Regions from separate parts of the Shewanella polaris genome, predicted to be linked through region 2. Evidence: predicted binding sites of a transcription regulator. Region 2 holds the regulator's gene; the other holds the start of a gene.
What was found. The regulator MetJ, encoded in region 2, represses methionine synthesis genes. The targets are predictions, from matches to a motif close to TAGACGTCTAGACGTCTA.

Region 1: metA (homoserine O-acetyltransferase MetA) is a predicted target of MetJ. The motif match lies at 6,792-6,809, and genes of this name have one in related genera.

Annotation. Positions count from the first base shown of each region.
Region 1 covers NZ_CP041036.1:2,975,222-2,987,577, forward strand. Annotated here, with positions in the region: gene FH971_RS12970 (acyl-CoA dehydrogenase family protein) at 1-200, opposite strand, end outside; gene FH971_RS12975 (CoA-acylating methylmalonate-semialdehyde dehydrogenase) at 412-1,905, opposite strand; gene FH971_RS12980 (thiolase family protein) at 2,070-3,260, opposite strand; gene FH971_RS12985 (tetratricopeptide repeat-containing diguanylate cyclase) at 3,572-5,509, opposite strand; gene metA (homoserine O-acetyltransferase MetA) at 5,605-6,549, opposite strand; gene FH971_RS12995 (SDR family NAD(P)-dependent oxidoreductase) at 6,894-7,631, shown strand; gene ompW (outer membrane protein OmpW) at 7,702-8,349, opposite strand; gene FH971_RS13005 (nucleotidyltransferase family protein) at 8,594-9,244, opposite strand; gene maiA (maleylacetoacetate isomerase) at 9,231-9,881, opposite strand; gene FH971_RS13015 (fumarylacetoacetate hydrolase family protein) at 9,973-10,959, opposite strand; gene tyrR (transcriptional regulator TyrR) at 11,196-12,356, opposite strand, start outside.
Region 2 covers NZ_CP041036.1:4,094,550-4,106,905, reverse strand. Annotated here, with positions in the region: gene FH971_RS17925 (alpha/beta hydrolase) at 1-389, shown strand, start outside; gene FH971_RS17920 (LON peptidase substrate-binding domain-containing protein) at 634-1,212, shown strand; gene FH971_RS17915 (pseudouridine synthase) at 1,328-2,293, shown strand; gene FH971_RS17910 (tetrathionate reductase family octaheme c-type cytochrome) at 2,409-3,803, opposite strand; gene FH971_RS17905 (DUF3373 domain-containing protein) at 3,860-5,572, opposite strand; gene FH971_RS17900 (c-type cytochrome) at 5,717-6,046, opposite strand; gene FH971_RS17895 (sulfite exporter TauE/SafE family protein) at 6,426-7,166, opposite strand; gene metJ (met regulon transcriptional regulator MetJ) at 7,242-7,556, opposite strand; gene metB (cystathionine gamma-synthase) at 7,764-8,927, shown strand; gene FH971_RS17880 (bifunctional aspartate kinase/homoserine dehydrogenase II) at 9,098-11,491, shown strand; gene FH971_RS17875 (VOC family protein) at 11,952-12,356, shown strand, end outside.

The sequences.
Region 1 (12,356 bases), 1.1 Mb from region 2:
AACCGGGATAAGCCCATACCGCCTTCTGATTCTGGCGAATACAAAGAACAAAAGCCCAGTTCACCGGCTTTTTGGATAACCTCTTTAGGAAAATGATGTTCTTCATCCCACTTAGCGGCGAATGGAGCGAGCTCTTCGGCAGAGAATTGACGAGCTAAATCAGCAAACTGACGCTGATCTTCGTTTAAATTAAAATCCATGCTGGACTCCTAATATTGTCTTGGATGACTCTTGGGTCATTTGAAGTTTTGCCCGCCTGCGGCTTAAGCTGCTTATCCATTAGATTGTCTGTGTTACAACATCATCCAATGGCGCGGGTCAAAATTGTCTTGTTGAATTAGCTAATAAATATTGCCGCAATAAATCAATAAACTAACTATCACGGCGAATGGAGACTAACCCGAGCAGGGATTATTTGAGGTCAATGCTCATGTTAGGACCACTAACGGCTTCTGTGTCAAACCAGCGTGAAGTGATGGTTTTAGTTTCAGTACAAAAACGCACCGCTTGTTTACCATAGGCGTGCTGATCACCATAGAAACTGCCTTTCCAACCAGTGAATGAGAAGAAAGGTAATGGCACAGGGATCGGTACGTTAATCCCTACTTGGCCAACTTCTATTTCGTGTTGATATTTACGAGCGGCACCGCCAGATGCAGTAAAGATAGAGGTGCCATTACCGTAAGGACTGTTATTAACCAGCTCAATAGCATCATCTAAATTGTCCGCTTCCATGCAACACAATACAGGGCCAAAGATCTCTTCTTTGTATATGCTCATGTCGGTGGAGACATTGGTAAACATGGTTGGACCAACCCAGTTACCCGATTCGTAACCTTCTAAGGTAAAATCGCTGCCATCTAATAAACACTCAGCACCTTCAGCTTTACCTTGGGCAATGAGTTTGAGTACCCGTTCTTTTGCTGCAGGACTAATCACTGGGCCGTAAGCAGCGTTTTTGTCATCCCACAAACCTGGGCGCACTTTAGCTAACGCCTCTTTTAACTCAGGGATCCACTCTTTGGCTTTACCCACAAACACTGCGACCGAAATAGCCATACAACGTTGACCTGCCGCACCCACTGAGGCGCCGACCATGTTATTGATCACTTGCTGCTTATTCGCATCAGGCATGATCACGCAATGGTTTTTAGCCCCCGCAAACGCTTGCACGCGTTTTAGGTTGTCGGTGCCCGTTTTGTAAATGTATTGACCCACCCCCACAGAACCAACAAACGAAATCGCTTTAATAGCAGGATCCCTAAGCAAAATATCAACTGCGGTTTTGTCGCCATGAATAAGTTGTAATACACCTTTTGGCGCACCCGCTTCAACAAACAACTCCACTAAACGTTGCGGCGTCATCGGATCTTGTTCAGAAGGCTTTAAAATAAAGGTATTACCGCAAGCAATTGATAATGGGAACATCCATAACGGGATCATTGCAGGGAAATTGAATGGCGTAATACCCGCACACACACCTAATGGTTGCGTGTAACTGTAGGTGTCGATGTTACGGGCAACGTTTTCTACCGTTTCGCCCATCATCAATGACGCTACGTTACAGGCATGTTCGGCTACTTCAATACCGCGCCATACATCACCTTTAGCATCTTCAAAGGTTTTACCGGTTTCTTGGGCCAAAATGGTCGCCAGTTCATCGTGATGTTCTTTTAGCAAATGTTGGTAACGTAACATGACGCGCGCACGTTCAGATACGGGAACTTCTTTCCATGTCTTAAACGCTTCCTTAGCACTGTGAATAGCCAATTCGACTTCGGTAGTGGTAGCACAGTTAATGTTGGCGATAACTGAATTATTAGCAGGGTTAGTGACATCAATATTGCGGTCACCATTACCATGTGTGAATTCGCCGTCAATGTAATGCTTAACTTGTGTGATCATGTTGCTTTCCTCGATCCTTGAACATCTTATGAGTGAAATAAGCCCACTCGTATTGAGTTACTGCACAGGTGACGCGATTTGTTGTGTTTGTCAGTCTCACTAAAGTGGCTGCGTGTACATCTACCTGTGCGGTGGTCTTGTCGAACTTAACTTGTATTGTCTATTTACACTTCTATCGCCATTGCTGTAGCTTCGCCACCACCAATACATAACGATGCTACGCCACGCTTAAGGCCACGTGCTTTTAAGGCGTAAATCAATGTGACTAACAAACGCGCACCAGAACAACCTATTGGGTGTCCCATTGCACATGCACCGCCGTTAACGTTGACTTTACTGGCATCTAATTTCAGTTCAGAAATCGCCAACATGGTGACCATGGCAAACGCTTCATTAATTTCATATAAATCGACATCATCTTTACTCCACTGCACTTTATCGAACAGTTTTTGCATCGCGCCAACCGGTGCGGTAGTAAACATTGACGGTTCTTGTGAATGAGTAGTGTGACCTTTAATGGTCGCTAATACGCTTAAGCCCAATTGCTGTGCTTTTTCGCGTGTCATTAACATTAACGCTGCAGCGCCGTCTGAAATTGAACTAGAGTTGGCTGCTGTAATCGTGCCGTCTTTGGTAAATGCTGGGCGTAATGTCGGGATTTTTTCTGGGCGGGCGTTACCTGGCTGCTCATCGGTATCAACAGTCACGTCACCGCGACGCGTGCTCATGGTGACAGGCACCACTTCATCTTTAAATGCGCCAGAGCTAATCGCTGCATTGGCTTTTTCGAGCGAACTTAATGCAAAAGCATCCATTTGCTCGCGGGTTAGGCCAAAGTCATCTGCCGTTTTTTGTGCAAATGTACCCATTGCACCACCAGTGTAAGCATCTTCAAGGCCATCTAAAAACATGTGGTCCATCACTTTACCATGGCCCATACGCATTCCACTGCGCGCTTTGTCGAGCAAATATGGTGCTTGGCTCATACTTTCCATACCACCCGCAACCACAACTTGACTACTACCCGCTTTAATCAAATCATGAGCTAGCATTACGGTTTTCATGCCAGAGCCACAGACTTTATTGATAGTAGTGGCGCCAACACTATAAGGTAAATTGGCACCCAGTGATGCTTGACGAGCTGGGGCTTGACCAAGACCTGCGGGTAAAACGCAACCCATCAACACTTCGTCAATGCTGTTTTCACTCACACCAGTTTGGGCTAATAGGCCTTTAATCGCAGTAGCCGCTAATACTGGAGATGCTACCTCAGACAATGCACCTTGAAACCCACCCATTGGTGTACGCTTCGCGGCAACAATAACGATATCTTGACCTGTTTGCTCTGTACTCATAACTACTCCAATTTAAATACACTTAGAAATTAACTTTTTCAATATTGATATCACTCTGACGTTGACGCGAACGTAAAGCAAGTAAAAAATGGTCTAAATACTGATGTTAATCAATTGGAATTGTCAGTGAAGATTTACAGCTTAAGAATATTAGCTTTAAATTTGATGTAAGACATTGTTTTTATGACATATATAAACAACCGCACATCAGTAACGTTATTACTGTTGAGCGATTTAATCAGCATAAAACTTTAGTCTAAGCAGAATGTAGCCATAGTGGCCCAATAAACCAAATAGCCATTTGGGGAGGATTAATGGTCCATAATCACTACTTGATTGCGGCCTTTATCTTTTGCTTGATATAAGCCTAAGTCGGCTTGCTTAATAATGTCGGCAAGCTCATGAGTTTGCGGGGTTAACATAGCAACAGCCACACTGATGGTAAAATTAATTTTAACATTGTGAAAAACAAACTGGTTTGACTCAATACTGGTTCGTAATCGCTCTGCTATTTCAACGGCTTGTAACTGTCCTGTATCGGGTAAAATAATTAGAAATTCTTCACCACCTATGCGACCTAATATATCGTTTTTCTTGAGCCAATTCCGTGCACGTCTTCCACATGCTTTTATGGCTAAATCGCCAATATCATGGCCATAATGGTCATTAATAGCTTTAAAATTATCGATGTCGAACATAATCACGGCGAGTGGTCGATTATTTTTTTGAGCCTGATTAAAAATCTTTTTACCCTGTTCAAAAGTATGACGTCTATTAGCAATACCCGTCAGATAATCAGTTTGAGAGCGACGTTTAAATTGTCGGCGAGATTGCCACAAGAAAATCACCACAACCAATAACACCAATGCAATGAGCACTGCGATTACCATTGATAAGTTAGTGATTTTTTGAGTATCAATTTCGGCCTCCAAATTAAGCTTATTAATTGCCAATTGATTTTCGAGCAGGCGATTATTAAATTCAGCAACGGTAAGGTTATGGTCTAATGATGAATTAACCACATCATTATTGATAATATTGGCAAAGTTCTTTTTTTGTAAATCGATGGTATCTAACAGCTTATTCATGCCAAGATTACTGGAACCATTGGCGTAATCAATGATGGCTGCAATCATCAATTTCAATTCACTTGAATGACCGTGATAAGTCGCCGAATGAGAAAACTTTTCCGCATATTTAAAGGCTTTATCTGGCTCTTGTTGACGAAAATAACTTAATGCCAACCATGCATGAGTGGCGTCGACAAAGTATTTTTCTTGAGTTGTATCTTGCACTTCAAGTGCTCGTAAAAAATGCTCAATACCTTCTTGGAATAAACCTTGAGCCCAGCAGCTAATACCAGTATTAAATTGATAAAAAAACTCAAAATCAGCAAACTCTGGCGATTGCTCAACCAGTTGCTGCATTTGCAATAAATGGTCTTTATTCTCCACCCACAAGCCTAATTTAATTGATTCACCAATCATGTTATGCAACATATTAAACATGTCTTGTTTATCTTGGGCTTGCTCCCAAAAACCATAGGCTTTCTTAAAGTATTGATAAGCTTTACGGTTTAAACCATTGTCACGATAAATAGCCGCGGTGGCATTGAATATCATCGCTTGCCGGCTCAGTCCTAATTGATGTTGTTGTGCTAACGCTAATGCTTCATTTAACCTTTTCAGACCTTCGCCAAAATCACTTGGTTTATTATAACAATACGCGCTTTGCGCTAACACTTCGGCCAAGATATCAACGTTTCCAAGCTGACGGGCTAATGTAATCGCCACTTCACGATCTGGGCAATAAACTTGGGTGTCGTTAGTTTGAAGGTAAAGTATGAATGAGCGTTCGATATAGCTTTTGACCAGTTCTTCACTAAGAGGATGTGGCGTAAGTAATTTAATGGCCTGAGTATAACTGTCAACTGCAGCAACAAGATCACTGTTAACTTCTTGCTCTATTGCCAACAAATGCAATAACTGGCCTTGCTGTTCAATTGGCCATTGAGCGCTTTGCGGTCGCTGTTGTTGTAAAAAGTCAATACGTTGCTGTGGTGAGCTTAATGTGGATAACTGCCGTTTGATATCCGTTAATGTTGCGCTACCAGTAATACCACTTACATTGGTGCCATTAACATTGGTGTCATTTGCATCAGCGTCACTAAAGAGGTCACTGGCCCCCAATGAGGTTACAGGCCCACTCACTGCACACACCAATAATAACATCAACCGCGTTTTAACCATTTAACCTCGACCTTACAATAAAAACCATTAAATTTAACAATAGCTTTTATCGAAACGATGTCAACGTTAAAGCGCTGGTGAAACTATACTCAGATTTACTTTTTACTTTCCCATGGCGTTTTCGCATTCATGTCAGACAAGTCATATGGTGTTAACTGGTAAACATAATAATTAAGCCAATTACTGACTAATAAACTGCCATGACTATGCCAACGAACAATAGGGTCTTGGTTGGGATCATCTTGACGATAATAATTTTGTGGAATGTCAGGGTTAAGTCCTTGTCCTTTATCGCGCACGTATTCTTCGTTCAAGGTTTCTTTTTGGTACTCAGGATGGCCCATCACAAACACATTATGGCTATCACGGCTAAGTACAATATAGGCGCCAGCCTCGTCAGATTCAGCTAACACTTCTAAATCAGGATGTTGGCGGATTTGTTCGACGTCCATTTCCGCAAAACGAGAATGTGGCGCAAAAAACTCATCATCAAAACCACGTAATAAAGGATGCGGGTCGCTTGTTCGGCGATGATTAAATACGCCAGACCGTTTGTTGGCTAACAACTTACGTTCTAAATCATAAAGGTGATAAAACCCAGCATGAGCTGCCCAGCAGAGAAATAAAACCGATGTCACATGTTGTTGCGACCAGTCAATGATCTCGCGAATATGGTCCCAATAAACCACATCTTTAAAATCAATTTGCCCTAATGGTGCCCCTGTAATAATCAAACCATCGTAATTGTTATGTCTGATGTCTTCAAAATCACGATAAAAAGTGTTCATGTGATCAACTGACGTATGCTTAGATTCTTTATCATGAATACGTAATAAATCGACCCCAACTTGCAATGGCGTATTCCCCAATAAACGTAATAATTGGGTTTCAGTTTCGATTTTGTTGGGCATCAAATTCAAGATGAGTACCCGCATTGGACGAATGTCCTGATTAGCCGCACGGGTTTCAGACATCACAAAGATATTTTCAGACTCTAAAATACCTGCAGCGGGCAGATTATCAGGAATACGAACCGGCATACGTCTCACCTTATAGATTAATTAAACACAGCGTCTTGATTGAGTACGTGCCAAATGGGCTAATAACCTCAACCATTATGCTTACCACATCACAGTTTCAACATTCTGTTAAATTCGCTAAACAGTCAACTTGATCACCAGTATTAACTTATATTTACTAAGGTTATTTAAACAAAACACTGTCAGCACGCTATATCAGCGAGTAGTAGTACAACAATCATTTGTATAATTCATCATACACAAGGATGTCTAGAAGTCTACACGTCTTGAGTTGAATTTTTTTCTCGCTTGTTATCAACAAGCGATATTTCTATCATGAGTCATTACTTAAGATGAGGTTAACTATGTCAATCGCGACTGCAATGATAATTGGTGCAAGTTCCCAACTAAGCCAAACCCTTGCTAAACAATTATCTGCACAGCAGGTTTCACTAGTGCTATTTGTTAACGATCCTGACTCGTTTAGCGAGTTTAGTCAAAGCTTGCCCGGTGAAGTCAGCGTGTATCCATTAGCTATTACCCAACCCGATACACTAATAGCACAACTTAATGCGGCTTGGACCAAGCATGATGGAGCCCATTTAGTGATAGTCAACACCGGCGTTAATGAATATGATTCAACTCTCCCCTGGGCCATTGACCAACATACTATTGATGTAAATGTCATGGGATTTGCCGCTGCCAGCCAGTGTATTTTTAAATTGATGTGCGAACAGGGTTACGGCCAATTAGCAGCGATTAATTCTATCGCCGGCCAACGTGGTGGTCCAAACGTGGCTTACCATGCCTCTAAAGCTTTTGCTGCAAATTATTTGCAAGGCCTTAGCATGCATGCACAACGCTTAAAATTACCTATAACCATTAGTGATATTCAATTAGGCTTATTTGATAAGGCGGTCCACTTAAACACTCAAATGCTTTTATCGCCCATTGATAAAGTGGCAGAACAAATTTTAACGGCACTTAAAAAAGGTAAACGCCGAGTGTATGTCACCAAGCGCTGGCGTATTGTAGCGTGGATTAATCGTTTATTACCTGAATATATTTATAATACCCGTCATTGGAATCCACGTAAAAAATAGTGAATTAGCGTATCAATAAAAGCAGGAACCCAAGGGTTCCTGCTTTTGAATCTGCACATGCTAATAAATACTAGAAAGAATAACCTACACTCACCATATACACCCAAGGGTCAATATCGGTATCAACGACAACATGATCTCCACCCATATCAAAGCTCACATCAGTTGAAATTTGTGCATACCATACAGAAGCATTAACCAACCATTTTTTATCAATTTGGTAATCAAGACCTAATTGAGCAGCAATCCCCCAAGAGTTCGACAAACTTAAATTGTCTAAACCAAGGTCTTTAGCATCTTGGGTAAACTCACTATCATAGAAATTAGTAAAGTTAACCCCTAAACCAATATAAGGACGGAAAGCAGATTGTGAATTGCCAAAGTAATACTGTGCCACCAATGTTGGGGGTAATTGTTTAGTGTCTGCAATTTTACCTAATTCACCTAGTGACACATCATGGCTAAAAGGCGATGCTGCTAATAATTCAACCCCAAAATTATCAGTTAACATATAAGCAAAATTTAGCCCTAGTTGCACATCATTATCTACCCCAAATTCTGCAATGTTTGCTACTACAGGACTTGACTCATTAGGTGCCACCATAGCAACACCTGCTCGAACGATAATATCACCCGCTTGATGTGCCGCAGCACCAAAAGATAATCCAGCAGTTAATAACGTAGCAGCGGCTAAACTTAGGCTAATTTTATTATTCATTTTTAACACTCCATGGTAATGACAACTAGATGCAACTCTGTGCATCCTCAACATTTTCCGCCAACCTACCGAAGTAATCTGTTAATAACATTGACATAGATCAATGAAAACCAAATACCTCTTTAGAGGTACAAAAGAGGTTGCAGACACTTGATTTAGATCACAAAACGAGGGCATAAAGAGACAAAAGAGGTATTTAATAGTTGGGTTTTGTGAGGTTGATCAAGTGAATAATTGCTGATGACTATTCTGTTACGGATAGTTTGGGGTAATGAGTTAACCACGCCTTTTGATACACGCGATGATTAAAAATCGCCTTGTCACGCTTTGGATTTTGGCTTAACGATAAATCAAACATACAGTTTAAACCAAACACACTGATTACCTGTAATTGAAATTCAGAGGATGTTAGCTTATCAGTTGAGACTAATTGAACTCCAATAGCGGTTTGTTTTTCTGGCCAATATGACATGGCATGAGCGCAAGATTGATAAGGTTTATCACCATTTCTAACATGCATTCTAGCTTGATTTTTCACCGACCAAGGCAGATCTATCTGTTTAACCAACATTGCTTGTATCGCTTGGTCTTTTTCGGAAGATGGATTGTTATCGCACCAGTAAATTACATCAATGTCATTTAAGGGTTGTGAAGCCATGCAGTGTAAATTATCCCAAATCATATTACGTATAAAACCTGCGCTAATTAACCAGTCAGAGATCCCCTGTTGTTGCATTACTTTCTGACACGCCATTAACGCTGTCAATCTAGATTCATCCTGTTGCAACCACTGCGCCAACAAGGACAATAGCTTTGCTTGCCCCTGTTGCAACTGATCAATAGCCACTTGATTTAACAGGGGCTGATTTAATAGGGTTTGATTAAGTCGCGTCATACTGTTGTTCTGGCGCAGCATCAGCAAATGCTGTTAACTTATTGCACTCATCCCAAATTCGGACAATATTAGGATACGCAGCAAGCTCTAAATTAAAGCGTTTGGCATTATACACTTGCGGGATTAAACAAATATCGGCCAGCGACGGAGTATCACCAAAACAAAAACGTCCAGAATATTGACTTAACTGCTGTTCTAAAGCGGCAAAGCCAAGGTGTATCCAATGATGATACCAACGCATTTTATCTGCTTCTGATACGCCCATTTCGTTAACTAAATATTGTAATACTCGAAGATTATCTAATGGATGAATTTCACATGCGATGGCTTGAGCCATGCTACGCACAATAGCACGCTGCTCAATATTTCTGGGAAGTAACGGTTGTTGAGGGTGTTTTTCGTCGAGGTATTCCATAATCGCTAACGATTGCGATAAGTTAATCTCACCAGACCCGTTATTGTCGATAAATGTCGGTACAAGATCCGAGGGATTGAGTTGATGATAAACTTCAGAGTGTTGCTCACCACCATTATTAACTAAGTGAACTGAAATATGTTCTGCCGTTAACTGCTTTAAATTTAATGCAATACGCACGCGATATGCCGCACTTGAACGCCAATAGCCATAGAGTTTCATGTCTATATCCCTGTTGTTTTTTTCATTAAAAAAGGCAATAACGCTTTATCGCTATTGCCTTTTTATTTCGATTTACATCGCCTTCATCATCTTAAGCTTTGTATTCAACCACTTTTTGATCGATAGAACCAAAGATGCTCACGCCATTATCATCAAACATTTCAATGCGAACAGTGTCGCCAAAGTGCATAAAAGGTGTTGATGCTTTGCCGTCGGCAATAATCTCAAGCATCCGCTTTTCCGCTAAACAGCTTGAACCTGCACTGCGATCGTAGTTAGAAATAGTACCTGAACCAATGATTGCACCTGCGCCTAATGGACGTGTTTTAGCCACGTGCTCTACTAACTGGCTAAAGTTAAACGTCATGTCGACGCCAGCATTCGGGCGACCAAATAGTTCACTGTTTAAATGAGTCACTAACGGCAAATGTACTTTGCTGTCTTGCCATTTGTCACCTAACTCATCAGGGGTAATCGCAATTGGCGAAAATGCACTCGATGGCTTGGATTGGAAAAAGCCAAAGCCTTTACCTAATTCACCTGGAATTAAGTTACGCAGTGATACGTCGTTAACTAGCATCAATAATTTAATGTGCTTAGTCGCATCCTCGCTGTTAACACCCATGGCAACATCATCAGTAACAATAGCGATTTCTGATTCGAAATCGATACCGTATTCTTCACTGGCCATTTGAATATCCGCTTTAGGGGCGATAAAACAGTCAGAACCACCTTGATACACGAGTGGATCAGTCCAAAATGATGCTGGCATTTCAGCACCACGGGCCTTACGAACGAGTTCTACGTGATTGACATACGCACTGCCATCGGCCCATTGGTAAGCTCGTGGTAAAGGTGATAAACAACGTGCTTCATCAAAATCGACTGCATTGTCCATTTGTCCGTCGTTTAATGCTTCATACAACTCATTAAGTTGTGGGTATAACAAATCCCAAGCATCTAATAGTTGCTGCATTGTATGGGCAATAGCAGGCACCGCGACTGTCTTGGTCAAATCTTTACTGACTAACATTAATTGGCCGTCGCGACGTCCGTTGTGATAACTTGCAAGTTTCATTATTGCTCCTAAATACGAGGTGAGTTGTAGTGGATAAACCACACTGCAGACTCATTTTGACCATACAAATAACTGATAATGGCTGAAAAACCTATAGCATGCACAAATCACATGTTATCGGAATAAACCATAGTTCGTAAAATATTCGTTACATTCATTTAACAGTTATTAAAATACTGAGCTACAGCGCTTAAGTGACTAAAATGCCAGCAATAAGCTGGCATTAAATCGTTACATTACTTTTTCTTACTAATACTGTAGTCACGCAACTTATTGGCAATAGCGGTATGCGATACCCCAAGTTTTTTGGCTAATTGTCGCGTACTTGGGTATGCAGGGTATAACCGGCGTAATAAACTCGCTTCGTATTCTTTCATCGCTTCATCGAGGGTACCTTCGAATTCTTCATCGAAATAACCAAAGCCTTCGGCATATGACGGTAATTTAAGTTGTTCAACGGTCAATTCTGTTGAACCATCCCACATTGATACCGCTCTAAAAATAGCATTTTTCAACTGACGCACATTACCCGGCCACGCATAAGTAAACAGGTAATCACGACAGCTTGCCGAAATACGTCTTAAAGGGCTCGATAACTGCTGACTGTAATGTTCTAAAAACATCTCAGTTAACGGTAGCACATCAACACGTCGTTCACGCAATGAGGGTATGTGATAACTCAATACGTGAATACGATAATATAAATCTTCTCTAAACTCACCTGTTTGGCAAAGTTCTGCTAAATGCTTTTGGGTTGAACAAATAATCCGTACATCGGCGCGAATTTCTTCATCACCACCTATGCGCCTAAAGGTGCCATCTTGTAATAAACGCAGTAATTTAACTTGCGCGGCTTTAGACATCTCGGCGATTTCATCAAGAAACACCGTACCGCCTTTAGCTTCTTCAAAGAAACCTCGTTTAACAACAGTGCCATTACTGACAAAACCAAATAATTCTTCTTCGGCGACGCTATCTGGCAGTGCTGCACAGTTAATAGCAATAAACGGATGTTCGCGGCGCATACTGGCATCATGGCTTGCTCGGGCCATTAACTCTTTACCCGTACCGGTTTCACCTGTAATCAATAACGGGGCATCAAGTTGCGCCATACGCTTGGCTTGCTTGAGTATATCTTTCATTTTATCGCTAACGGCTAATACATTGTCAAAACCAGTAGTCTGATTTTGCAACGCATTAAACTGCTTACCCACTCTGGCAGGTGACTTTAGCGAGATAACAGCCCCACCTAATATTGTCTTATCATTATCATCAGGTAAGTAAATAGGCAACATTTCGGCTAAATACTCGTTCGAGTTAATTTGCACACGAGTTGCTTGAGGTAATACAGGCGTTTCACTCATCCAACGGGCAAAATTAAATGCTTGCACCCAATG
Region 2 (12,356 bases):
TTAATGATCTGCAAGGATCGCCCAAAGGTCAATATTACGATGGGGGAATAACCGATTATCATTTTGATATGCCATTACCTGCAGCAACTGGGCTAAGTTTATATCCGCACTTTTATCCTTATATGAGCCCTGGCTGGTTCGATAAATCCTTGTTGTGGCGTAAAGCGAAAGCCAATTACCACAATGGATTAATTTTAGCGCCGAGTAAGCAATTTATTGCCAGCTTACCCTTTGGTAAAATTCCTGATCGTGAAGACTTTAAGCATTTAGATACCGAAAGCCGGATTGCTTATTGGCAGCAAAGTGTACAACAAAGCCAAGTATTAGCCGACGAATTTGCCAATATTGTCGCTTCTGGCACGATAATGGACCGTATTGAACGTTTATAAATTAGCGTAGTAATTGTATGTTTTTTGCTCTTTTTTGAAATGTAGTCGTATAAAATAAGGTCTATTAAATAGAACCTAGTGTAAACAGGCCCTAGTGTAAACAGTATCTAGTGTAAGCAGTGGTGATGTCGGCAATCTGTGTTATTTACATTTTCTCAAGTTGTTGAATTATTAACCACTGCTACACTTGTTTTATTGATTTGACTTTAGCTCAGTAACTTCACCTTTGGTGTCGGAGGCTGTTATGCGAACAAAAGAAGTGGCATTATTTATTCAAGATGCAGTGCTATTACCGGGTGGACGACTTGAAATTAGTGTCGTGACTCCCAGTGATTTGTGCGTGGTTGCCGATGTGCTAAAAGGTTACTATGAGTTAGCATTTGCCCCTTTAAAAGTGAATAGTGATTTACCTTGTTATATTGCGGCGACTCAATGCAATATCATTGATTTTAATCAGTTAGATAACGGTTGTTTAAGTATTATTATCGAAGGGTCACAACGCCTTAAAATCTTATCGGCGGCAAAAAAACGTAATGGTTGCTGGATAGCTCGCGCACTACCTTGTCCTAATTGGACCCAAGAACCCATAGTGGGTGAGTTTGAAATAATTAGCGCCGCACTGGAGCAATTTTATCAAGTGAATCCTAATTTACTGGAGTTATATTCACAAACTCATTTAGAAGATGCTGCGTGGGTCAGCCAACGTTGGTTAGAGGTTTTACCTATGTATAATCGTGATAAGCTGATTCTAGTTGAACAACCTAACTGTCATAAAACCATGGATTTTGTGTTGCACTTACTTAAATCCTATGTGGATGTGTAGGTTTTTTTATAAAGAATGCTACCTACCGATACACGCTAATGCAGATACATTTATAGGCTAGCCTGATAACATAGTGCTATTGTTTTTTGCATCTCATTTCCTTAATAGCCCTTTTATGCCGAATTTATCAAATCCGCACGATCAATCATTGTCTTCAACTACCGCTATTGCAGCGCAACCATCGTATGTCGTGTTGCCGCGCGTGAGTGAGTTAGCGGGTAAGCAATACCACACGGTACTTGAATTTTTGATAGAGCATTTTAAGCAAATTGATGCCAGTGTTTGGTTGCAACGGATTGAAGCTGGCAAGGTGCATTGGCAAAATGGTGAGTTAATTACTGCAGACAGCATCTATCAAGCCACTGCGCGGGTATATTATTATCGTGAAGTGCTGGCCGAAACGAAAGTACCGTTTGCTGAGCAAGTGTTATATCAAGACAATGACACCATTGTTGTTTATAAACCGCATTTTTTACCTGTAACCCCTGGTGGTAATTATGTTAATGAATGCTTAGTGCATCGATTACGTATCGCAACTCAAATTGATACCGTTGCACCAGCCCATCGGCTCGACAAAGATACTGCTGGGGTAATGTTAATGACATTAAACCCGCAAACTAGGCATGCCTATCATCAGCTTTTTTTAGATGACAAGATCACCAAGGATTATCAGGCTATTGCTACATTAACGCCGCAGTTGTTGGCTCAATTAGCGGATAACACAGTGATACTGCCAGTGCATTGGACGGTTAAAAATCGGATTGTTGCAGCAAATCCCAGCTTTACTATGCAGGTAGTTGAAGGTGAGGCCAATAGCCATTCAGAAATCAGTTTAGTGGCGGTAAAAGACGGCTTTGGTTTGTTTGAGTTAAGCCCGATTACGGGTAAAACTCATCAATTAAGAGTGCATATGCAAAGTTTAGGTATGCCGATTTTACATGACCGATTTTATCCAGTTTTACAGCCTAAAGGGCCGGATAATTTTGATAAGCCATTACAGCTATTGGCTAAACGATTACGTTTTACCGACCCTATTAGTGGTATTTCGCAAGATTTTCAATGCCAGGGGTTAAATTTTTAGTTTGTTATTTATCCCGAATTCAGAACATTTAGTTAATAAAAAACCGCCATCGTAAAAGTTGATGGCGGTTTTTTTGTTTTACGCTAGTCGTTTACACTAGTTGCTTATAGCATTGTTATTTAGCTTTAGTGTGTTTAACACCTTTGCGATTTTTCATTGGATCACCGTCATAACCTAGGGCTTTCCAGTCTAAACGCTCACCTTTATTGTGGCAGTCATTACACTGTAACGCCTTGTCTTTTGGTGACACCATGTGGTTGATACGCCACCACATCTCAGTTTCAACAAAACCATGCTTACCACTGTATTTGAGTCCTTTTTCTACCATGGTTGGGTTAGCTTCCATTCCCAATTTGGCTGCTAAGTCCCAATCAAATTCAGTCCAGTAACCACCTTCACCATAAACTTTAGGTGTTAGTAAGATATTGAGTTCGGTGTCATAGATTTGCTTACCTGTATGCACTTTAAAAGGATAAATCTTAGCTTTAGGGTCGCGAATATCTCCGAGTGGGAAGGCAAGTTTAAGCACTTTAGTCGGGTCCATTTTGTCGCCAGGCATGTAAGCATCGGCGCGGCCATTAAACCAAGTGTATTGTGGTATAACGTCTTTTTCCCAAATAAAGCTACCTTTCTTTTTATTGAAAGTGTGCTTGCCGTATTTATCTGTCGTGTCAGGTAGATCTTGTCCGGCTTGTGACCAATCCCAACGCATTTTTGTTGGTTCAACTTTAGAAAATGTTGGTATGTGACAAGTTTGGCACGCTACTGTTTGTGAGTGTGTATTGAGCGTTTTATTTTTGTGAGGTGCTGCGTCATGGCAGTTTTCACAACCAATATTGTTTTCTCCTCCAGGTGATACGCCCATCGCATTACCAGTAATCTGGTGATTTTCGGTGACATGACACGTTTGGCACTGGAAGTCATTACCGTCTGCGTCCATATGGACATCGGTAGCTTTGTCTGGATAAGACATTGATGAGTCTAAGTCGCCATGTTTAACTGCATCACCACCGCCACCATAAAAGTGGCAAGTACCACAGTTATCACGTACGGGAGTACCCACATTCTGTGCTACGTTGGCTAAGTTGACTGTGGCAAATACTTCGCCCGCAGCAACAGGATCTTTAATGTAAGTTCCTGTTGTGTCGTGGCAGACTAAGCAATCCACTTTGGTCATGTCTTTAAAATCAAATGTAGAATCTTTCCAGCCATAACCTGCATGGCAACTAGTACAACGTGGTTCGTTACCCGCTATTGCAACACAAAAGTTATTGATACTGTTCTTTTTACCGCGCATAACTGTGCGGCCAGGTAATTTTTGCTCTAATTCCCAAGTCCAGTGTGAAGATTTCATAAACTCTTCGGCATGTTCCTTGTGGCATGTTAAGCATTGTGTCGTCACTTCAGGGCCATTAGCAAAAGGCCCTGGCAACGCCTCTTTGTGGTTAAAGGCAGCCTGTGCGCTACTGCTTAATATCAATAATACAGCCAGTGCTGATGATATTTTCATGATAATTATCCTCACCCCTGAGCTTGCACTCAGGGGCACTAAATTAGAAGTTCAAGTTAGAAGTTAACTGTTATTGATGCATTGACGTCATAGGCTGTGTCGATCACTGGTAACATTGAGTATGCAGTACCGGCAATTACATCATCAACTTTCTGTGGTGCACCTACTGGTGAGCCACTTCCGGTATATTCGTAGTCGTAATACAAACCTGCTAACTTGATGAACATCTTAGGATTGATATCAAAGATATAATACGCTTCGGCAACATGACCGCGAGTAGCTAACTTACTGCCAATAGGGTCGTCTTGCGCTTGGGTGAAAGGACTCCAGTATTTTGAACCGTAGTTATATTCCAAGCCGAATTTTCCGTATGGAGCAGGTACTTGTATACCCATATACACGCCGTAACCATTTTTAGTGTCATTATCAACTGTTTCTTTTGGCACCATAATGATTTCAGTAGCAGTGCTATTCAACTCTGCTTCAAATACTGCATCGCTTAACATACCACCGAACAAACCTGCATTACCGCTAGGTTCAGCACGAGTCCAACCAAGTGAAGCAAACATTTTTAAATCGTCATCAGTTTCATAGGCATAACCTAATCCACCTAAGTACATATCACCAATTACACCACTTGGTTGTACACGAGTAACGAAGTTAAAGTTTTCAAACTTTTGCATGTCTTGATACATTGTTGGGGCAAAGATACTCGCGAGTTGAGTAGGGAATGCCATGGTGCCTGTAAAGCCATCATTAACATCTTTAGCACCGAACAAAGTTAATTGTAGGAAGTGGTTACCGTCATTGATGACGTCGATATTAAACCCGCCTAGGTGAGTGTCTTTGGTGATAATGTCACCGAACAATTCGCCATTTCCGTATTGAGATTCAAAGCCTTGACCATAGCAGAAGCGTACCGTTTGGCCTTCAATACCCGTGATATCACCCAAATTGTAACCTAGGGTTAAACCGTCGAAGTTGAAATTGACTAAGTGACCTGATGGTGTGCCGCCTCGTAGCTCATTTTCACGATAATGACTTGGTGGACCATATGTTGAAGGGCGACGTCCGATAGAAAGGTAAGTGCCGCTGCCGTTAATGTCTTTCCAGTTAAAATAGGCACGCTCTACTTTTAACTCATCACCACTGGTGCTGCCACTACTTGTGCCGTCCATTGTGAATGAGTTCCATGAATCAAATACTTTAACTCCAGTAGAGTCTCCCCAGCTCTTAAACATGGTTAAGCGTCCGGCAAAGCTGACGTTGTCCCATACTTTTGCATCAATATTTAGGCGTAATCGAGTGGTGTAAAAAATATCATTATCAATATCTTGTTGAGTTTTTTGACCTAACACCATTGGCATCACGCCCTGTAGCTGGCCGCTTTGAAATGCGGTGGCTAGATCAGGGTTGGCCATCATCATTTGGCCTAATAACGAGGTAGAACTACTCGGGTCACCAAATACACCTGACATGGCTTTTGTAGCGAAGTCAGTAAAATTGACATTCATGGCCGGGTTCCAAGTGACATTTTGGTAATGTAATGAATGTGCTTTGGTTCTAAAATCACCAGTAATGGATATTCTGTCTAACGCAGTGTGACGCTCGGTTTTGTCAACTCGCGAATTTAAATCATCAAGATCTTCGTTAATAGTCGCGAGTTGTTGTTTTAGATCGGCAATCTTTTGTGCATCAGTGTCTGCCGCTAGGCTAGCACCACTCATAAAGAGTGCATTTGCAACGAGTATTGATATGAGAGTTCTCATAGTCTTGCTCCCCCAATTTGCCAAATGAATTAACTCAATCTGGCAAATTTTTGTTGTAAAAATCCCTGAGGCGAAGCCCCAATTTTTTGGATTGTTTATTTGCTTATGTTTTGCTTAGAGCGAAAGGCTCTCAGCTTTTATGATTTAGCCACAAGTTGCTGGCTGATCAGAATCGGCTGCGTGGTCATATAAAAACTGTTGAATGTCTTTCAAGTCTTTTTCTGATAGAGCCTCAAAAACGGCAGGTTTAGCTTTATGTTTATCTCGAGAGAAAAAGCGATCCCATTGACTCATAGTTTTAGCCATCGGAGTAAGTTCTGGGCCTTCACTATCGGCGCTGTGGCAAGCTTTACATTCTTTTTTGTAAAGATGTTTGCCTTTTTTAGGGTTACCACCTTCGGCTGCCATTGCTTGGCTACCTAGTGATAATGCAATAGCGAGTGCGATACCAACTTTAACGTATGTGTTCATCATTTTATCCTCTATAGGGCTTCTTATTAGTGGTGCGTTTGCAATTTATGTTTATTTCTTTGCTGTGAATAATGTTACCTAAAAGTGAGTAGTGTTAATTTGAAGTAGATCATGTTCATGAGAAAAATCTAATTGAAAAAAAGTTAATTGAATCAAATCTAATGGACTTATGTGATGTGGATCTCTTTCGTGACAATATTCAATTTGCTATAGAGATAAAAAATTTCGCAGTGGATTTGGAACAACAATTATGGATAGGGAAAAATAATTTAGTGTATTATTTTGGTGGAAGCCTTTAGGGGAAAATTTTTTTGGGTAAGGTTTAATTACTCATAATGAGAGAATAGTTAGCTCATTATGAGTTACTAGGTTGATTAGTTGATTAGTTGATTAGTGCGCTGGTCGATTTAACCACTAACAAAGTCGCACTGATACTACATAATATTAAGGTCACAATGCGGGTTTTATTTTTATCGACATGGTTAATTAACAATCCAGAGACCAAGTAACCGGTAACAACGGAAGGGAATAACATTAGCGACAACCACAAATGTTTCATCTCAACCAAGCCGACTATGGCTAGAATAGCTAAAGCAATCAGTGAACTGAGTACGAAGAATGCAGACAGTGCAGCTCTAAATTTACTAGGATCTTGGCCTGCAAGTAAAATCGCCATAGGTGGACCACCAATGGCGGCGATGTTGCCAAATATGCCCGAAAATACCCCCGCGATAAATAAACTGATGCGATTGATGGGGGCTGTAATGCGATAAACACTTAATATCACAGCAATAAATACAATAGCGGCAATCACTAAACCTAATATGGCTTGTGGTGCAAACAGTAATAACCCAGCGCCTAAAAATCCGCCGGGGATCCGCCCGAGCAAAGCATATTGTAAACCATTAAATTGCAGGTGGTTGCGTTCTCTAAATAAGGTCATTGCAGAAATGGCAAATCCCATTGCAATAATTGGTACTGGCACTAGTTGAGGGTTAACAATATACAGCAGGGGACTAGCAACAACGGCTAACCCAAAACCAATTAAGCTCTGGGTTAACGCGCCTAAAAAAACGATAATTGATGCCAGTATCAAGGTTGTAGGATCGATAAACGACATCATATGTTCTCTTTTAAAACAAGACTACTTCGTATTAGGGTAGTTTCCAAGTCGATGACGTTGTCACTAACCTGTGGATTATTCCAGCTCTTCCCATTCGATGCCCATATCATCCATTATCTTTTTAGCTTCACTTGGAATGCTGTCCGGTTCATCTTTTGATAAATCACCGTCATAAGGTAATGGTTGACCTGTATATGCATGCAAAAATGCTTCACATAGCAGTTCACTGTTAGTTGCATGACGCAGATTATTGATCTGACGTCTAGTGCGTTCATCTGTTAGTATTTTTAATACTTTTAGCGGTATCGAAACTGTAATCTTTTTTACTTGTTCATTTTTTTTGCCATGTTCGGCATATGGGCTAATATATTCGCCATTCCATTCAGTCATTAACTTACCCTTAACGATAAATACGGTGCGGATTTTAAACCGTTACAAGCTCTAGTCAAATTATTGCGACTATTTAACCTCGATGCAAATAGATTTCTTGATGTTTAGACGTCTACGCGTCTATTTTGTTGACGGATGCAGAACTTTTCGGTAAATTTGGACGTCTAGACATCTACTTGTGTGTTTGTGACATTTTAGGAATCAATTATGACAAAACATAAAAGCGCCACATTGGCCGTTCGCCAAGGTATTGAAACAGACACACAACATGGTGCAATTGTACCGCCTATTTATTTATCGACTAATTATTCATTCGATGGTCATAATAATCCTCGTGAGTTTGATTATAGTCGTTCAGGTAATCCTACTCGGTGTATTTTAGGGGAGGCGCTCGCCAAACTTGAACAAGGTGCTACTGGTGTGGTGACCTGTACTGGTATGGCGGCGATTACTTTAGTCACCAGCTTACTTGGCCCTGATGATTTATTGGTTGTACCGCACGATTGTTATGGTGGCAGTTATCGTTTATTTACTAATTTGGCGAAAAAAGGCCAATTTAAGTTGTTAGTTGTTGATCAAACAGATAGCCAAGCATTGAGTAAAGCCATTGCCCAGAAACCTAAAATGGTGTGGTTAGAAACCCCCTCAAATCCTTTACTTAGAGTGATTGATATCGAAGCCGTCAGTCATGCTTGCCATGACGTTGGCGCGTTGGTGTCGGTAGATAACACCTTTTTATCACCGATATTACAGCAACCTTTATTATTAGGTGCTGACATAGTGATCCATTCAACCACTAAATACATCAACGGTCACAGCGATGTCGTCGGTGGCGCGGTTGTGGCTAAAGATCCTGAATTAGGTGAATTATTGCATTGGTGGTCAAACACCCTTGGGCTGACGGGGTCTGCGTTTGACAGTTACTTAACACTGCGTGGCCTACGAACGCTTGCTGTGCGAATTCGTGAGCATCAACGTAACGCGCAAAAGATTGTTGAGCTACTCAGCGCTAGTGATGTGGTTACCAAGGTTCACTACCCGGGTTTAAAAGATCATCCAGGTCACGACATTGCGGCAAAACAACAACAAGGCTTTGGCGCTATGTTAAGTTTTGAATTGCAGGGCGGTGAAGCCGAAGTGGTTGCCTTTTTACAGGCATTGTCTTTGTTCAGTATTGCTGAAAGTTTAGGCGGAGTGGAAAGTTTAGTCGCCGTTCCGGCCACTATGACCCATAGAGCAATGGACCCACAAGCAAGGCAAGAGGCTGGTATTAAAGAGACTTTATTGAGACTATCAGTCGGTATTGAAGACGCTGAAGATCTACTTGCCGATCTGAAAGCTGGTTTAGCTGCCGTAGCGGCAATTAAATAAGCTTAATTTGAGTTTATGTTAGCTGTGGTTTGAGTAAAATAACAAAATATGCATTTGTGGCATGATTAAAATGCAAAAAAGAGTTCATTGCACCACTATTTATTGCATAAAGCGTTAATTGCAACAAGAAGCCGTCGCAATAAAAGTCGTAGTTGTTTAAGGAGTCAGTAATGGCGCGAAGTCATTTACATAAGTTTGGTGGTTCTAGTTTAGCGGATGCAGACTGCTATCGCCGTGTTGCACATATTTTGCTTACCCACGGTCAAAGTGATGATCTTGTGGTGGTATCCGCCGCCGGTAAAACGACTAACTTCTTATACAAATTACTGAGCCTTCGTGACAGTGGTCAATTGTGGCAAGAAGAGCTACAAGTACTGATTAGTTATCAGCAGACGTTAATTGAGCAATTACTGTCAAATGAACAAGCACGTGATTTACGTGAACGTTTGTCGACTGATAAATCTCAGTTAGTCAGTTTGTTGTCCTTAGAACAACATAATGATTACCAATTAAACCATGTGGTGAGTTTTGGTGAACGTTGGTCCGCTCGCCTCATGGCTGCATTGTTACGAGAAATGGGCGTAGCAGCCAGTAATGTTGATGCATGTTCTATTTTAGTTGCTGATGAAGGTGCTATTCCTAATATTTTAGTGGCGCAATCGCGTGAGAAAGTGCAAACCTTATTAGCTCGACATCCACAAGAGCGTTTAGTGATAACGGGCTTTATTTGCGCAAATAGTCATGGTGATACTTTATTACTGGGCCGCAATGGTTCAGATTTTAGTGCCACATTAATTGCCAGTTTAGCGGACATTGAACGTGTGACGATTTGGACCGATGTTGAAGGGGTCTTTAATGCCGATCCGAATAAAATCAATGACGCTAAGTTGCTCAAGAGTATGTCTCTAGCAGAAGCCGACCGTTTAGCGCGTTTAGGCTCACCCGTATTACATTCTCGTACATTACAACCATTATTTAATACCCACGTTAGCCTTGCTGTGCGCTCAAGTTATGCCTCGCATACCGATTTTACGCTTATTGCGCCGCAGAGTTCATCGGCCAGTGCTCCTGTTGTGACTAATTTAAACGAAGTGGTATTGATTGGTTTTAAAATGGGCTCTGCTCTTGCACCTTTACTGACTATATTTAATGAGGCAGGGCTAACGCCATTAGCCTATTGGGAATTAGCTCAACATAAATTTGAATTAGCATTTACCCTCGAAAGCCAAAAGCAACTGTTGGCATTATTGGCTCTGCATGGCAATGAACTATTGATTGACGACGTCACAGTGCAAACCGACTTAGGCTTAGTGGCATTAGTCAGTGCCGATGCGCATCACTTTAGGCGCAGTTTTGCCCGCTTATTAAGTCGTGATGCTAAGCCGGTTTATCAGGATGCACTCAGCTTAGTGACTTTGGTCCCACAAGCACAGGTCAGCTTACTGACTCAAAAGGTTCATCGTCGTTGTGCAGGACCTAGAATGCGTATCGGCGTGTTACTTTTGGGTGTCGGTAATATTGGAGAAGCATGGATAGAGTTATTTAAGCGTGCACGACCAACTTTAGATCTTGAATTAGAAGCCTCAGTTGAACTAATCGGTGTGGTAGGTTCGCAAAAAGCATTGATTTCAAATGATGCGATTGACCTTGATAACTGGCAACAAGATTATCAAGCCAACGCCATAGAGTGGAATTATGATCAGTTATTTGAACAGCTGGCACAATTGTCTTGTGACGAAATTGTCGCGTTAGATATCAGCGCTAGCGCCACATTAACACTGCAATACCCACAATTATTTGCTCGTGGTATTCACGTGGTTAGCGCCAATAAATTAGCAGGCTCTGGGCCGCTCCCTTTTTACCGAGAACTAAAACAACAGTTGAGTAATCGTCGCTTATTTTGGCGTTATAATGCCAGTTGTGGTGCTGGGTTACCGATACAACATGCGTTAAATGATTTGCGAAACAGTGGTGACACTATTGAAGCTGTCGGTGGTATTTTTTCTGGCACCTTATGTTGGTTGTTTGAAAACTATGATGGTACGAAACCCTTTTCTGAATTGGTATTAGAGGCTAGGAGCTTAGGGATAACGGAACCCGATCCTCGTGATGATTTGTCCGGCCGAGATATGCAGCGTAAGTTACTTATTTTAGCCCGAGAGATAGGTTTGTCGGTTGAGTTAAACGATATTGGTCTTAACTCGTTAGTACCTAAAGCGTTAGCCGAGCTATCATTAGAAGACTTTTTGCCTCGTATTAGCGAGTTAGATGATGATTTATTACAGCAGTATGTTGCAGCTGCCGAGCAAAACAAAGTGCTGCGCTATGTGGCTTCATTAGATAAAATCGAGGGAAAAATGCAAGCTGAAGTGAGTTTGCAGTGGGTTGATAACAATCATCCTTATGCTAATTTAACCCCGGGCGATAATGTGTTTGTTATTCGCAGTGCGTTTTATCAAGGCAACCCATTGATTATTCGTGGCCCTGGCGCTGGGCGTGAGGTGACTGCAGCTGCGGTGCAGTCGGATTTAGTGCATATTTGTAAAGACTTACTTCAAGAGTAGTTTTGTTGAAAAAGGCCATTAATAATGGCCTTTTTATTGTTTAGGCTTTATGGCCTGCGGCCACTAACGTCGTGGCGCTTCATCCACACCAGACCAATAGAAAACCAACGGCTGTCTCTCTTGATTCTTGGTTAATAAATTAACTCAGTCACCCGCAACATTTTCCTTATTTGCGTAAACAACAGAAGGGAAAGGGTCGCTATGGGGATTTATTCAGCTTTTAACTTCATTTTTTCCTATCTGATTTTCATCAAGTTTTTTGGATTCTGAGCTTGTTCTATTGATTAAGGTGCAACTATTCCTTGATAACTGTTTCCTCTAGGGTTAGCAATGGTCATAAGTATAAATAAGAATTATTAATTTAATAAATTATGATAATTTTTATTTATATTTTGTTCGCCGTAAGATGGCTCCATCGAAACAAATGACGAATCAGTCAATAGTATTTTTGGAGTTAGTTATGAAAATGAATCACGTAGGTTTAATGGTTGGCGATATGGATACAGCGGTTGAGTTTTACACTAAAGCGCTGGGTTTAAGAGTTGTAATGGGTAACACTAAGGTTCAAGAAGAGCGTGAGACTGCTATTGGCAGAATGTGTGTGGCTGTATTTGGTGAAGGTTTTAAAGGCTTTAACATTGCCCACCTAGTGACGAGTGACGGCATTGGTGTTGAAATGTTTGAAATGGTCGATCGCCAAGAACGTCATGAAGTTGATTTCACACGTCTTGGTATCTTCCACTTTTGTTTGCAAACAGATGACTTTGAAGGGGCCATTGCGCGTACTGAACAATATGGCGGTAAAGTGCGTATGGATATTATGCGCTACCATCCAGAAGACGACAGTAATCTAGCGCAAATGGTG